Regions from separate parts of the Citrobacter sp. VF227 genome, predicted to be linked through region 1. Evidence: predicted binding sites of a transcription regulator. Region 1 holds the regulator's gene; each other region holds the start of a gene.

Region 1 (4,307 bases):
CGCGTAAATATCTGCACACCTACGATGAGGCCGTACCGTGGAATCAGGTTCCGGGGACATTTACGCCCTGGCAGCCGCTGCCTGAACCGACGGATGTCCTGTTCTATGAGGGACTTCACGGCGGCGTTGTCACCCCGCAGCAAAATGTGGCCCGGCATGTCGATCTGTTGGTTGGTGTGGTGCCGATCGTGAACCTGGAGTGGATCCAGAAGCTGACCCGCGATACCAGCGAGCGTGGACACTCGCGTGAAGCGGTGATGGACTCGGTGGTGCGTTCAATGGACGATTATATCAATTACATCACGCCGCAGTTTTCTCGTACGCATATCAACTTTCAGCGCGTACCGACTGTAGATACCTCTAACCCCTTTGCCGCCAAGAGTATTCCGTCACTCGATGAAAGCTTTGTCGTGATTCATTTTCGTAATCTGGAAGGGATCGATTTCCCATGGCTACTGGCCATGCTGCAGGGCTCATTCATTTCTCATATCAATACATTGGTTGTTCCGGGCGGGAAAATGGGTCTGGCGATGGAATTGATTATGCTGCCGCTAGTCCAGCGACTGATGGAAGGTAAAAAGATAGAGTAAGGTGTTTTTTTGCCGGATGGCGGATAATGCCTTATCCGGCCTACGCGTTTAAATCCTGTAGGCCTGATAAGTATATCGCCATCAGGCATAACATCACGAAGCGGCAACCACTTCATAGGAGTGGGTAATGTTCACCGCCTTTTCCAGCATCAGCGCCACGGAGCAATATTTTTCCGCCGAAAGATCGACCGCGCGAGCGACGGACGCATCTTTCAGATCGTTACCCGTTACAACGAAATGCAGGTTGATGTGGGTAAACAGGCGTGGCGCTTCATCACGACGCTCGGAGGTCAGCTTCACTTCGCAGTTGGTCACATCCTGACGACCCTTTTGCAGGATCGACACCACATCAATTGCGCTGCAACCGCCCGCAGCCATTAAGACCATTTCCATCGGGCTCGGCGCTTTATCACCGGAGTTACCGTCCATCAAAATCTGGTGGCCAGAGGCGGACTCACCGAGGAAGGTTAACCCTTCAACCCACTTAACACGTGCTTGCATATTTTATTACTCCGATGCATCAATTTTCCTGACAGATTACGCGCACACAACAAATCTCGCAACGGAAGGCGACCTGCGTCATGCTGAAGCGAGACACCAGGAGACACACGGCGAAAGCTATGCTAAAACAGTCAGGATGCTACAGTAATACATTGACGTACTGCATGTATGCAGAGGACATCACATTACAGGCCGTCGCACGTATTGACAGCCCCCTTCCCAGGTAGCGGGAAGCACATTTTTGCAAACCCAGAGGCAGGTAATATTTTGGCTCTGGAGACAGCTTATAACAGAGGATAACCGCGCATGGTGCTTGGCAAACCGCAAACAGACCCGACTCTCGAATGGTTCTTGTCTCATTGCCATATTCATAAGTACCCATCGAAGAGCACGCTGATTCACCAGGGTGAAAAAGCGGAAACGTTGTACTACATCGTTAAAGGCTCAGTGGCAGTGCTGATCAAAGATGAAGAAGGGAAAGAAATGATCCTTTCTTATCTGAATCAGGGCGATTTTATTGGTGAATTAGGCCTCTTCGAAGAAGGTCAGGAACGCAGCGCCTGGGTCCGTGCTAAAACTGCATGTGAAGTCGCTGAGATTTCGTACAAAAAATTTCGCCAATTAATCCAGGTCAATCCAGATATTCTGATGCGCCTGTCCTCTCAGATGGCTCGCCGTCTGCAGGTCACGTCTGAAAAAGTTGGCAACCTTGCCTTCCTCGACGTTACCGGTCGTATCGCGCAGACTCTGCTGAATCTGGCGAAACAGCCTGACGCGATGACCCACCCGGACGGCATGCAGATTAAAATCACCCGCCAGGAAATCGGCCAGATCGTTGGCTGTTCCCGTGAGACCGTTGGTCGTATTCTGAAGATGCTGGAAGATCAGAATCTGATCTCCGCACACGGTAAGACCATCGTCGTCTACGGCACACGTTAACCCCATCGAAGTGGCGCGTTACCCCGTAATGCGCCACTTTTGTTTGCACCGATGTGGCGAAGACTGATATATCACCCTGAGATCAACTACGCACTACGACAGACGCTGGTGCTATGTTTACCTGTGGCCGTCGGTCTGATCATCGGGCAGCTTCATCTGGGGCTCCTCTTCTCCCTCGTCCCTGCCTGCTGCAATATTGCCGGTCTTGATACCCCGCATAAGCGCTTTTTCAAACGCTTAGTGATTGGTGCGTCTTTGTTTGCCGGATGCAGTCTGATCATGCAGATACTGCTGGCACAGACTATACCGCTGCCGCTGATCCTCACTGGCCTGACGCTGATTCTTGGTGTAACCGCTGAATTAGGCCCTCTGCATGCACGACTACTACCTGCCTCGCTTATCGCGGCAATTTTCACGCTCAGCCTGGCCGGGAACATGCCCGTCTGGGAGCCACTGCTGATCTACGCGTTGGGTACATTGTGGTACGGCCTGTTCAACTGGTTCTGGTTCTGGATGTGGCGTGAGCAGCCGCTGCGTGAGTCGCTCAGCTTGTTGTATCGTGAATTAGCCGATTACTGTGAGGCCAAATACAGCCTCCTGACTCAGCATGCCGATCCGGAAAAAGCGCTACCCCCCCTGCTTGTGCGCCAACAAAAAGCGGTAGATTTGATTACCCAGTGCTATCAGCAAATGCATATGCTGTCGGCACATCGCAACAACGATTATAAGCGCCTGCTACGTGCCTTTCAGGAGGCGCTCGATTTACAGGAACATATTTCCGTCAGCCTCCACCAGCCGGAAGAGGTGCAAAAGCTGGTCGAACGTAGCCACGCCGAACAGGTGATCCGCTGGAACGCGCGCACCGTCGCCGAACGCCTTCGCGTTCTGGCCGATGACATTTTGTATCACCGCTTGCCAACACGTTTTTCAATGGATAAACAAATTGGCACGCTGGAGAAAATTGCCAACCAACATCCGGACAATCCGGTAGGACAATTTTGTTACTGGCACTTCAGCCGTATTGCCCGCGTGCTACGCACCCAGCGCCCACTGTATGCCCGGGATTTAATGGCTGACAAGCAGCGTCGGCTGCCGCTGATCCCTGCCCTGAAAAGCTATCTGTCGTTGAAATCCCCGGCGCTGCGTAATGCCGGACGCATCAGCGTCATGTTGAGCATTGCCAGCCTGATGGGCAGCGCCTTACACCTGCCAAAACCCTATTGGATTTTGATGACAATCCTGTTCGTCACGCAAAATGGCTACGGGGCGACCCGGGTACGTATTTTACACCGTTCAGTAGGGACGCTCGTTGGCCTGGTGATCGCTGGCGTCACACTGCACTTTCATATTCAGGAGAGTTACACGCTGGCAGGCATGCTGCTGATAACCCTGGTGAGTTATCTGACCATCCGTAAAAACTACGGCTGGGCTACCGTCGGCTTTACGGTCACCGCGGTATACACCCTGCAGTTGCTGACACTGAACGGGGAACAGTTTATCGTGCCGCGGTTTATCGATACGGTCACTGGTTGCCTAATCGCCTTTGGCGGGATGCTCTGGCTATGGCCGCAGTGGCAGAGCGGCCTGCTGCGTAAAAACGCCCACGATGCGTTAGAAGCCGATCAGGAAGCCATCCGCCTGATCCTTAGCAACGATCCGCAGGCCACACCGCTGGCGTATCAACGCATGCGGGTCAACCAGGCGCATAACACGTTGTTCAACTCACTTAACCAGGCGATGCAGGAGCCAGGATTCAACTCGCACTATCTGGCGGACATGAAACTGTGGGTTACGCATAGCCAGTTCATCGTCGAACACATCAACGCGATGACCACGCTGGCAAGGGAACATACGATGCTGACGCCGGATTTGGCGCAGCGGTATCTGGAGTCCTGTGAAATTGCGATCCAGCGCTGTCAGCAACGGCTGGAATATGACGGCCCAGGAAGCTCCGGCGATGTAAATATTCTCGAGGCGCCAGAGATGCTGTCCCACGGGCCTTTAAGTACCCTTGAGCAGCATCTACAGCGGATATTAGGGCATCTGAACACCATGCATACCATTTCGTCGGTAGCATGGCGTCAGCGACCGCATCACGGGATCTGGCTGAGCCGCCGGTTGCGGGATATGAAGGGTTAAGATCGACTGCCAGATGCGCTACGCTTATCCGGCCTAAGATCGTCAAGCCACCACTTTCGCCACGGCCTGCGCGAAGCGCTGCATCCCTTCATCGATATCGGTCTGCTCCACCACCAGCGACGGCGCGAAACGCATCAC
Region 2 (4,307 bases), on a different contig from region 1:
GCGTTCATATGAATATTACACCGCTGCTGGACGGCTCACTTATCGCCCTGTACCGCAGCCGTTGGGCCGACAATATCTGGTACAGCACGTCCATCGATATGGGTGAAAGCTGGTCGGCACCACAACCAACGACATTACCCAATAATAATTCCTCAATTCAGGTTACTACGCTGGATGATGGCAGGCTCGCGCTGGTATTCAACGCGATGAACGCGACCGGAGCCAGTGAGCGCCGCACATCACTGTATGATGAAATTGACGATGGCGATGATGACCGCATCCAGCCGGTAGTGACATCAGGCCGTTCGGCTTTCTGGGGCGCACCACGCGCACCGATGACCGTCGCCCTCTCTGCCGATGGGGGTAAAACGTGGCCCTGGCAGCGTAATCTTGATGAAGGCGACGGTTATTGCATGACCAACAATTCACAAGAAAAACTCAACCGTGAGTTTTCCTATCCCAGTATTAAACAGGGTGCTGATGGTCAATTGCACATTGCTTATACGTATTTTCGTCAGGCCATTAAATACGTTCGCCTCACTCCGGAATGGATTCAGGAGGATCACTGATGATTATCGGTAATCTTAACGTTCTCGATCTGGCAGGGTTACCCTTCTGTCTGCAGGATATACTGCGCGATCCCCGCTGCCATCTCGCGGCCTTACAGGCACGAGAAGATGGCCGATGGCAGCCTGATAATGTCGACTGGTTTTGTACTCTTGGCCCAGCGCAAACCCAGCAAGCCTCGCAGCGTCATACTGAATACCATCGCCAGTGGGCCGATATACAGGTGGTTTTGACAGGAGAAGAGCGTATCAACGCGGGGGGAAAATCTGCTTTTTTCAACGGTGATGAAGAACGCAAACCCGACCTTTTTATTTCTACACAGGCTGAACTGAATGTCACGATAACGTTACGAGCTGGAGATTTTGCCGTCTTTATGCCTGGTGAAGCGCATCAGGCATTATGTGCGGTCAGCCAGCCGGGAACAGTCCGCAAAGCCGTGTTCAAAGTTCCCCTGTCATCTCCGGAGGTTTAAATGCGTCACGCGATTGTCACCGGAGCCAGCTCCGGGATCGGCGAGGCCATTGTCACTCAGTTGCTCAATGACGGCTGGCAAGTAACAGGTTTGTGCCGCTCCTCCGTCGCACGCAGCGATCCTGCGTTTTGCTGCGTGAATGTGGATCTGAGCGACAACTCATCTTTATGGGAGATAATGCCAACGCTCGCCACACCTGACGCTATTATTCATGCCGCAGGTATTATGGCTGCGGCACCGCTGGGGGAATTGAACGCCGACATCAGCCAGCGATTATGGCATTTACATATTGAGGCCGTCGAAACGCTGGTCAATTACTTTGCTCCCCGGATGGTCGCTGGCGGGCGGGTGGTAGCCATCGGAAGTCGAACCTCTCGTGGTGCGGCTGGTCGTTCACAGTATGCGGCAACCAAAGCCGCGTTGGTGGGAATGATCAGAAGCTGGGCCGCAGAACTTGCACCAAAAGGGATTACAGTGAATGTGGTCGCCCCAGGCGCTACGCAAACGCCAATGCTGAAGATGCCTGGCCGTGAAAGTTCTCCTCCCAACGTGCCACCCATTGGCCGCCTGATTAAACCTCAGGAAGTCGCTTCGCTGGTCGCCTGGCTGGTATCAGAAAATGCCGCTGCGGTAACCGGGCAGGAGTTAGTCATATGCGGCGGGGCATCGTTGCGCTAAATCCCCATCCGGGCGAGATACCCTCGCCCGGAATTTCATTAATAATGAAATAGTTAAAAATACGAAGAATGTTCGGCAGCAAATTATGTCATCCAGTCAATGAAATGCGATCTGAATCACAAAATGATTGTATTTTCGCCAGCAAACGTTTTAAGATCGTGCCCTTACCTTTTCGCAGCTAATCCACCTATTAGATATGACAACAGACACTGTTTCCCGCAAGGTCGCGTGGCTACGGGTAGTTACGCTTGCTATTGCCGGTTTTATTTTTAATACCACCGAGTTTGTCCCTGTCGGTTTGCTTTCCGACATCGCACAAAGCTTTAATATGCAGACCGCTCAGGTCGGGATCATGCTGACGATCTACGCCTGGGTTGTGGCCTTGATGTCGCTACCCTTCATGCTGCTCACCAGCCAGGTAGAACGCCGCAAGCTGCTGATCTGCCTGTTTGTCGTGTTTATTGCCAGCCACGTACTCTCTTTCCTGGCATGGAATTTTACCGTGTTGTTGATTAGTCGTATTGGTATAGCTTTCGCACACGCCATTTTCTGGTCGATTACCGCATCGCTGGCGATCCGCCTTGCTCCGGCCGGGAAACGCGCGCAGGCACTCAGTCTGATTGCGACCGGCACCGCGCTGGCGATGGTGCTGGGGCTGCCTATCGGACGCATCGTCGGCCAGTATTTTGGCTGGCGCACTACCTTCTTCGCCATTGGTATGGGGGCGCTAATTACTCTGCTTTGCCTGATTAAGCTCCTGCCAACATTACCCAGTGAGCATTCCGGTTCATTAAAAAGTCTGCCGGTGTTATTCCGCCGTCCGGCGTTGATGAGTCTGTATGTACTAACGGTGATTGTGGTCACCGCGCATTACACGGCCTATAGCTATATCGAACCGTTTGTGCAGACTGTCGCCGGGCTGAGCGCAAACTTTGCTACCGTACTGTTGCTGGTTCTGGGTGGTGCGGGTATTGTCGGGAGCGTCATATTCGGCAAGTTGGGTAATCAACATGCCTCCGTACTGATTAGCAGCGCCATTGCCCTGCTGACGATATGTCTGGTGCTATTACTGCCCGCCGCTGGCAGCGAAATGCATCTGGCTGTCCTGAGTATTTTCTGGGGCATCGCCATTATGTTGATAGGTCTGGGCATGCAGGTAAAAGTGCTGGCGCTGGCCCCGGATGCCACCGACGTCGCTATGGCATTGTTCTCCGGAATCTTCAATATCGGTATTGGCGCTGGCGCCCTGGTGGGCAATCAGGTGAGTCTGCACTGGTCAATGTCTACGATTGGTTACGTAGGCGCAGTGCCTGCCGTTGTAGCGTTGATATGGTCAGTGATTATCTTTCGTAAATGGCCGGTATCGCTGGAAGAACAGCCCCAGCATTGATAAAAAGTGCCCGGTAGACCATACCGGGCACCTTGCTTTACGCGTAAGTCTTAATAATTTCCAGCACGCCGTTTATAATAAACTGCACGCCCATACACACCAGCAGGAAGCCCATCAGACGGGAAATCGCTTCGATCCCCCCTTTGCCGACCAGGCGCATGATCCCCCCGGAACTGCGTAAACAGCCCCACAGAATAACCCCAACCACCGCAAAGATAATCGGTGGCGCAACCATGATCACCCACTCTGGAAATTCGGAGCCATGACGCACGGTGGAGGCCGAACTGATGATCATCGCAATCGTACCCGGGCCTGCAGTGCTTGGCATGGCCAGCGGGACGAAAGCAATATTGGCCGTTGGTTCGTCCTCCAGCTCTTCTGACTTGCTTCTCGCTTCCGGAGAATCATGCGCCTTCTGCTGTGGGAACAGCATGCGAAAGCCGATAAACGCAACGATTAATCCACCTGCAATACGTAATCCGGGAATAGAAATCCCGAACGTATTCATTACCACCTGCCCGGCGTAGTAGGCCACCATCATAATGGCAAAAACATAGACAGATGCCATGAGTGACTGACGGTTACGCTCGGCGCTATTCATGTTGCCTGCAAGGCCGAGAAACAGCGCCACGGTGGTTAACGGGTTTGCCAACGGTAACAGGACTACCAGCCCCAGTCCTATTGCTTTAAACAAGTCCATCATAATGTCATCTTTCCTGTGCGTTTTTCGTCAACGGCAAGTATAAGGGCAAACTCAAGGGTTAAGCCATGTTGTCGATGTAAGGATTCATTAGCTCTTTTTTCGCATAAACCCAACGGATCAGAATGTTAAAAACACGCTCTGCCTGGCGTGCTCCTGATGTTTTAGCAAAACGTGGCATTTGCTGACCCATTCATTTGACTTATATTTGCCTAAGCAATAATATCAGCCGTGACTAACTACTTGCCAGGGCAACCATTGTGAAAAGCACCAGTGATCTGTTTAACGAAATCATCCCACTGGGTCGTTTGATCTATATGGTTAATCAGAAAAAAGATCGTTTACTAAACGACTATCTGTCACCGCTGGATATCACGGCATCGCAGTTCAAGGTGCTCTGCTCCATCCGTTGCGCGGTGTGCATCACCCCTGTCGAATTGAAAAAAGTGCTGTCTGTCGATCTCGGCGCCCTGACGCGGATGCTGGACAGACTGGCCTGT
Region 3 (4,307 bases), on a different contig from region 1:
AATGTCATAGCTGTTTTGCAGGAAAGGTGCGAAGTTGGTGATGCTGTAACCCGGGTAACGCCCGGTGGTATACGCGGTTCGGTTGTCCATACCGCCGGAGGGCAGGGACCAGGCCAGATCGAAGAATTTCTGATTGGAATCGAAGGTTTCGTGATCGGCATCGACACCCCACGTCAGTTCCCAATTGTCCATCAACTGGCTGTTGAGGGTAATTTTGGCGCCAAACTGGTCGGTGTCTTGCTGTGATGCGGAGAAACTGGTGACCTTGCCTTTGCTTAGCGTTGGGAACGGATAAAATTTCAACGATTCGTCGCGGTAATAGATTTGGCTGATCAGGTTCTGGCCGAAGAAATCCGCATCAGAATATTGCAGGCTGATCAGATGACGCTCGGTGCCGGGTATACGATCAGAGTTCAGCCCGCTGCTGGTATAAGCTTTACCGTTTCCCGTCACGGCGGACATGTTCTCACCAAGATCCAGCCCGTAATCGTCATCCCCCTGGCTTTTATAATACTGCGTAACCAGTTGCAACTGTCGGTTGTCGTCAAGTTCAATCGTCCCGGTACCCATTACGTCCAGACGATCGGAGTGCTGCAGGCCAGTTTGGGTGTTATCCAGCATTAAGGCATCGTGGTTACCGTCATACCAGCCGCCAAACCGTTGATACGCAACGGACATGCGCCCGGCAGCGCGATCGGTTCCTCCGCTCACTGCCACAGCAACGCGTTCATCATGATCGTTGCTGTTATTGAAACCGCTTTTACCCCCCAGTTCGAGTTCGACTTCACGCTCCGGCTGGCCTTTTTTAGTAACGATGTTGATTAATCCGCCGGTACTGCCGCCGCCATAAAGTGAAGTGGCGCCTGAGATGACTTCTATGTGAGCAATGTTAAACGGGTCAATGGAGTCAAGTTGGCGACTGTCGGTGCGCGAGGAGTTCAGACGGACGCCGTCAACCAGCACGACGATGGCGCGACCGCGCATATTCATGCCGTAGTTGGTGCGTCCCTGGCTGCTGACATCGATTCCCGGGATTAACTGAGCCAGAACATCCTTAAACTCTTTCCCACCCTGAACCTGTTGTTCAATCTCGCTTCCTTCGATAACCCAGGTCGTTTGCGCCATTTCTGCCACGGTGCGTTGGCTCCGGTTGGCGCTGACGATGAGATTATCTTCTTCAGCCGCAATAGCCGGGAGAGTTAAAGATAACAGGATAGGATTGAGCACCCAGAGACGCTTATGCATTTGTGTTCCTTTTAAAAAATTCGGTCTGTTTTTGTTATGGCGGTAGAGAAACCGATGGTTACATCGTGTAACGGGTGTTAAAACAAATGAGAATATTGCTGATAATGATTTCTGTTATCAATACATTTTACAAAAAATAATCGGATAAGATAATGAAAACAGTGAAGAATGTGTGGGTAATGTGCGCGAATTTAAGCGGGAGCCTTATCAGCTCCCGATGGTGTCAGTACAGCGGGGGAAACAGCGGAATTACGTTAAGCTTTGATGAGTTCGGGCCACAGTCGCAGGGTTGTACGAGCGATCTGCATCAGCTTTTCAAACGTTGCACCTTCGCGGGCGCTGATCGACATACCCTGTAAAATACAGTTCAGATATTCGGCCAGTTTTTGCACGTCGCAATGGGCCGGAATTTCGCCTCGCTGCTGGCGCTGGTGCAGGAACTGGGTTAGCGTCTGTTCCTGCATTGCATGGCGAGACTTCACCGTACGCGCAATATCACGGGAAGAGGCTGCCAGTGTCGCAGAGGTGTTAATCATGAAACATCCCGCCGGGGTGTCCTTGCTGGTAAAGCAGGTTGCTATTGCGGTGAAATAGTCTTCCAGCGCGGACTCAAGGCTTTTTTCTTCACAAAACAGCTGGGCCTCGTGTTTCGCTGCGAAGCGCGTGATGTAGCGGTCCAGCACGGCACGAAACAACCCTTCTTTGTTGGTGAACTCTGCATACAGCGTGGGCGCTTTTGCACCTGTTGCTTCTACGAGATCGGCGAGCGATGTTGCCTCATATCCGTGTTGCCAGAAGAGTGTCATGGCCTTATCAAGCGCGGCTTCCCTGTCGAACACTTTTGGTCGGCCACGGCTTTTTTTAGCACAACCTGTCGTTTCAGTTGTCATGGTGCCGCTGTACCTTTGTTGAGTTTATTGAATAACCATTATAAAAATATTCGACTGCACACTCCAGCGGATTAATGATAAAAAAATTTATGGCTATTAGTATGAAAAATAGAGATTTTATATTTTATATAACGATCATTATAAAAATTTGTTGACGTGTGACCCGGATCACATCTATGATTTAACTATCGATCGTTAAGTTAATCTTTTCGACACACATTCATCTGCTAAAGGTCACTATCATGAAAAACGTAAAAACTCTGTTCGTTGCTGCTGTTCTTAGCTCATTGTCATTTGCAAGCTTTGCCGCTGTTGAAGTTCAGGCCACACCTGCGGGTCAACAGAAAGTCGGTACTATTTCTGCGAATGCGGGCACTAACTTAGGTTCTCTGGAAGATCAGCTGGCGCAAAAAGCGGATGAGATGGGGGCCAAGTCTTTCCGTATTACTTCCGTTACCGGTCCTAACACTCTTCACGGGACTGCGGTTATCTACAAATAAGTTTTAACCCTTCGCAATGCCACTGCGAGTTAAATAAAAAACCCCGCGGAATAAAATCCGGCGGGGTTTGTTTATATGTGGAGTTTACAGCGGTTGTTCAGCGACGTCTTGATGACGGGTTACATCAACCGGCATGCCTGAGCGAATTTCCATCGCATGCTCCATGACTGTGCTATCCGTCTGCGCTGCATTTTTAAACGTCTGCATTGATTTGTTCAATACGATCGGCAGCAACTGCGGGTCGTCATTGATTTTTTCTGACAGCGGCTGATGAACTTCAACCAGTCTCACGCCGTTAGGTTCAACAGATGCTTTGATCGGCGTATTGATAATATTGACCTTGGTTCCGGGCGTTACTTGACGGAACAGGGTTTCGATATCTCCATCGCGCAGACGAATACAACCAGAACTGACACGCATTCCTATGCCAAAATCAGCATTGGTTCCGTGCAGCAGGTACACGCCGCCGTAAGCCGCTAAGCGAATGGCATGATGACCCATCGGGTTATCCGGCCCGGCAGGTACTACGGCAGGAAGGTCGATCCCGTTCGCTTTATATCGTGCGCGGATATTTGCCGTGGGTGTCCAGGTGGGGTTGGCGCGTTTATCAGAAATAGTTGTCACCATTGTCGGAGTTAGCGTGTCACCGCCTAACTGGCCAATACCAATAGGATAGACGGTCACCGAATTTGTACCCGGCTGGTAATAATACAGACGCAGTTCGGCGAGGTTGATGACAATGCCTTCGCGCGGCGCGTCTGGCAGCAGGGTTTGCAATGGGATAGTCAAAACGCTGCCCGGACGGGGGACATACGGATCAACGCCGGGGTTGGCCTGCAATAGCGCTAAAAAGCCGACATTATATTTTTTAGCAATCGCTTCCAGAGAGCCACCATTGTCTTCAACAACGTGAACAGCATTCTGACCTACCACGCGGCTTCCCGGTGGAGGTAGCGGCCAGGTATTGGCCTGAACCGGAAGTGCTAACGTGAAGGTCGCTGCCAGCGTAAAAAACGCTAACCAGCGTGAGAGTCGTTTATTGTTTAACATCACCATAAATCCATTGTTTTTACGTGGTTTTTATTATGTAAAAGTAAACAGGAATTATGGCGGCTTACTGTGTCGGGAAGTGCAGGGAAGTGCAAAGAGTTTGTAAATTCATCAGGCCGGGTGAGTGGTCTGCTCACCCGGCCTGATGCTAGGCTACGGCGTTCTCTTCAAGCTGGCGCATAAACTGGCGGACCCAGTCGATTCGCGTTTTACGCTCACCCAACTCCTGCATGAATTTCAGGCGGGTTGGACCATCCAGACGGAAATGCTGCGGCTGCTTTTGCAGTAAACCAATCAGCCAGACCGGGTTGACGTGATTTTTCTCGGCAAATTCAATCGTACCGCCTTTTTCATTGCTTTCGAGCTTTCTAATCCCCAGTTTCTGCGCCTGTTGACGTAAACGGGCGATATCCAGCAACGTACGAGCCGGATCGGGAAGCAGACCAAAACGGTCTATCAGCTCGACTTTAATTTCTTCCAGCTCGGTTTCACCTTTCGCACTGGCAATGCGCTTGTAGAACGACAGTCGCGTGTTGACATCCGGGATATAGTCATCCGGAAGGAGTGACGGCATACGCAGTTCAACTTCGGTTTGTTGGCTGGTGAGATCTTCCAGCGAAGG

What was found. The regulator CRP, encoded in region 1, controls carbon source genes, mostly activating them, when cyclic AMP is high. The targets are predictions, from matches to a motif close to ATGTGANNNNNNTCACAT.
Region 2: the regulator CRP is predicted to act here: its motif matches at 1,822-1,839, upstream of ACU8YC_RS01770 (sugar transporter).
Region 3: the regulator CRP is predicted to act here: its motif matches at 2,292-2,309, upstream of bhsA (multiple stress resistance protein BhsA).

What each region holds. Positions count from the first base shown of each region.
Region 1 covers NZ_JBRFVF010000005.1:14,008-18,314, forward strand. The annotation lists gene ACU8YC_RS16395 (phosphoribulokinase) at 1-590, shown strand, start outside; gene ACU8YC_RS16400 (OsmC family protein) at 684-1,091, opposite strand; gene crp (cAMP-activated global transcriptional regulator CRP) at 1,398-2,030, shown strand; gene ACU8YC_RS16410 (YccS/YhfK family putative transporter) at 2,082-4,169, shown strand; gene argD (bifunctional acetylornithine/succinyldiaminopimelate transaminase) at 4,212-4,307, opposite strand, start outside.
Region 2 covers NZ_JBRFVF010000001.1:341,462-345,768, reverse strand. The annotation lists gene ACU8YC_RS01785 (exo-alpha-sialidase) at 1-569, shown strand, start outside; gene ACU8YC_RS01780 (YhcH/YjgK/YiaL family protein) at 569-1,039, shown strand; gene ACU8YC_RS01775 (SDR family NAD(P)-dependent oxidoreductase) at 1,040-1,717, shown strand; gene ACU8YC_RS01770 (sugar transporter) at 1,914-3,107, shown strand; gene ACU8YC_RS01765 (MarC family NAAT transporter) at 3,145-3,810, opposite strand; gene marR (multiple antibiotic resistance transcriptional regulator MarR) at 4,068-4,307, shown strand, end outside.
Region 3 covers NZ_JBRFVF010000001.1:15,061-19,367, forward strand. The annotation lists gene ACU8YC_RS00095 (TonB-dependent siderophore receptor) at 1-1,245, opposite strand, end outside; gene comR (TetR family copper-responsive transcriptional repressor ComR) at 1,500-2,135, opposite strand; gene bhsA (multiple stress resistance protein BhsA) at 2,378-2,635, shown strand; gene ldtC (L,D-transpeptidase LdtC) at 2,720-3,685, opposite strand; gene mfd (transcription-repair coupling factor) at 3,834-4,307, opposite strand, start outside.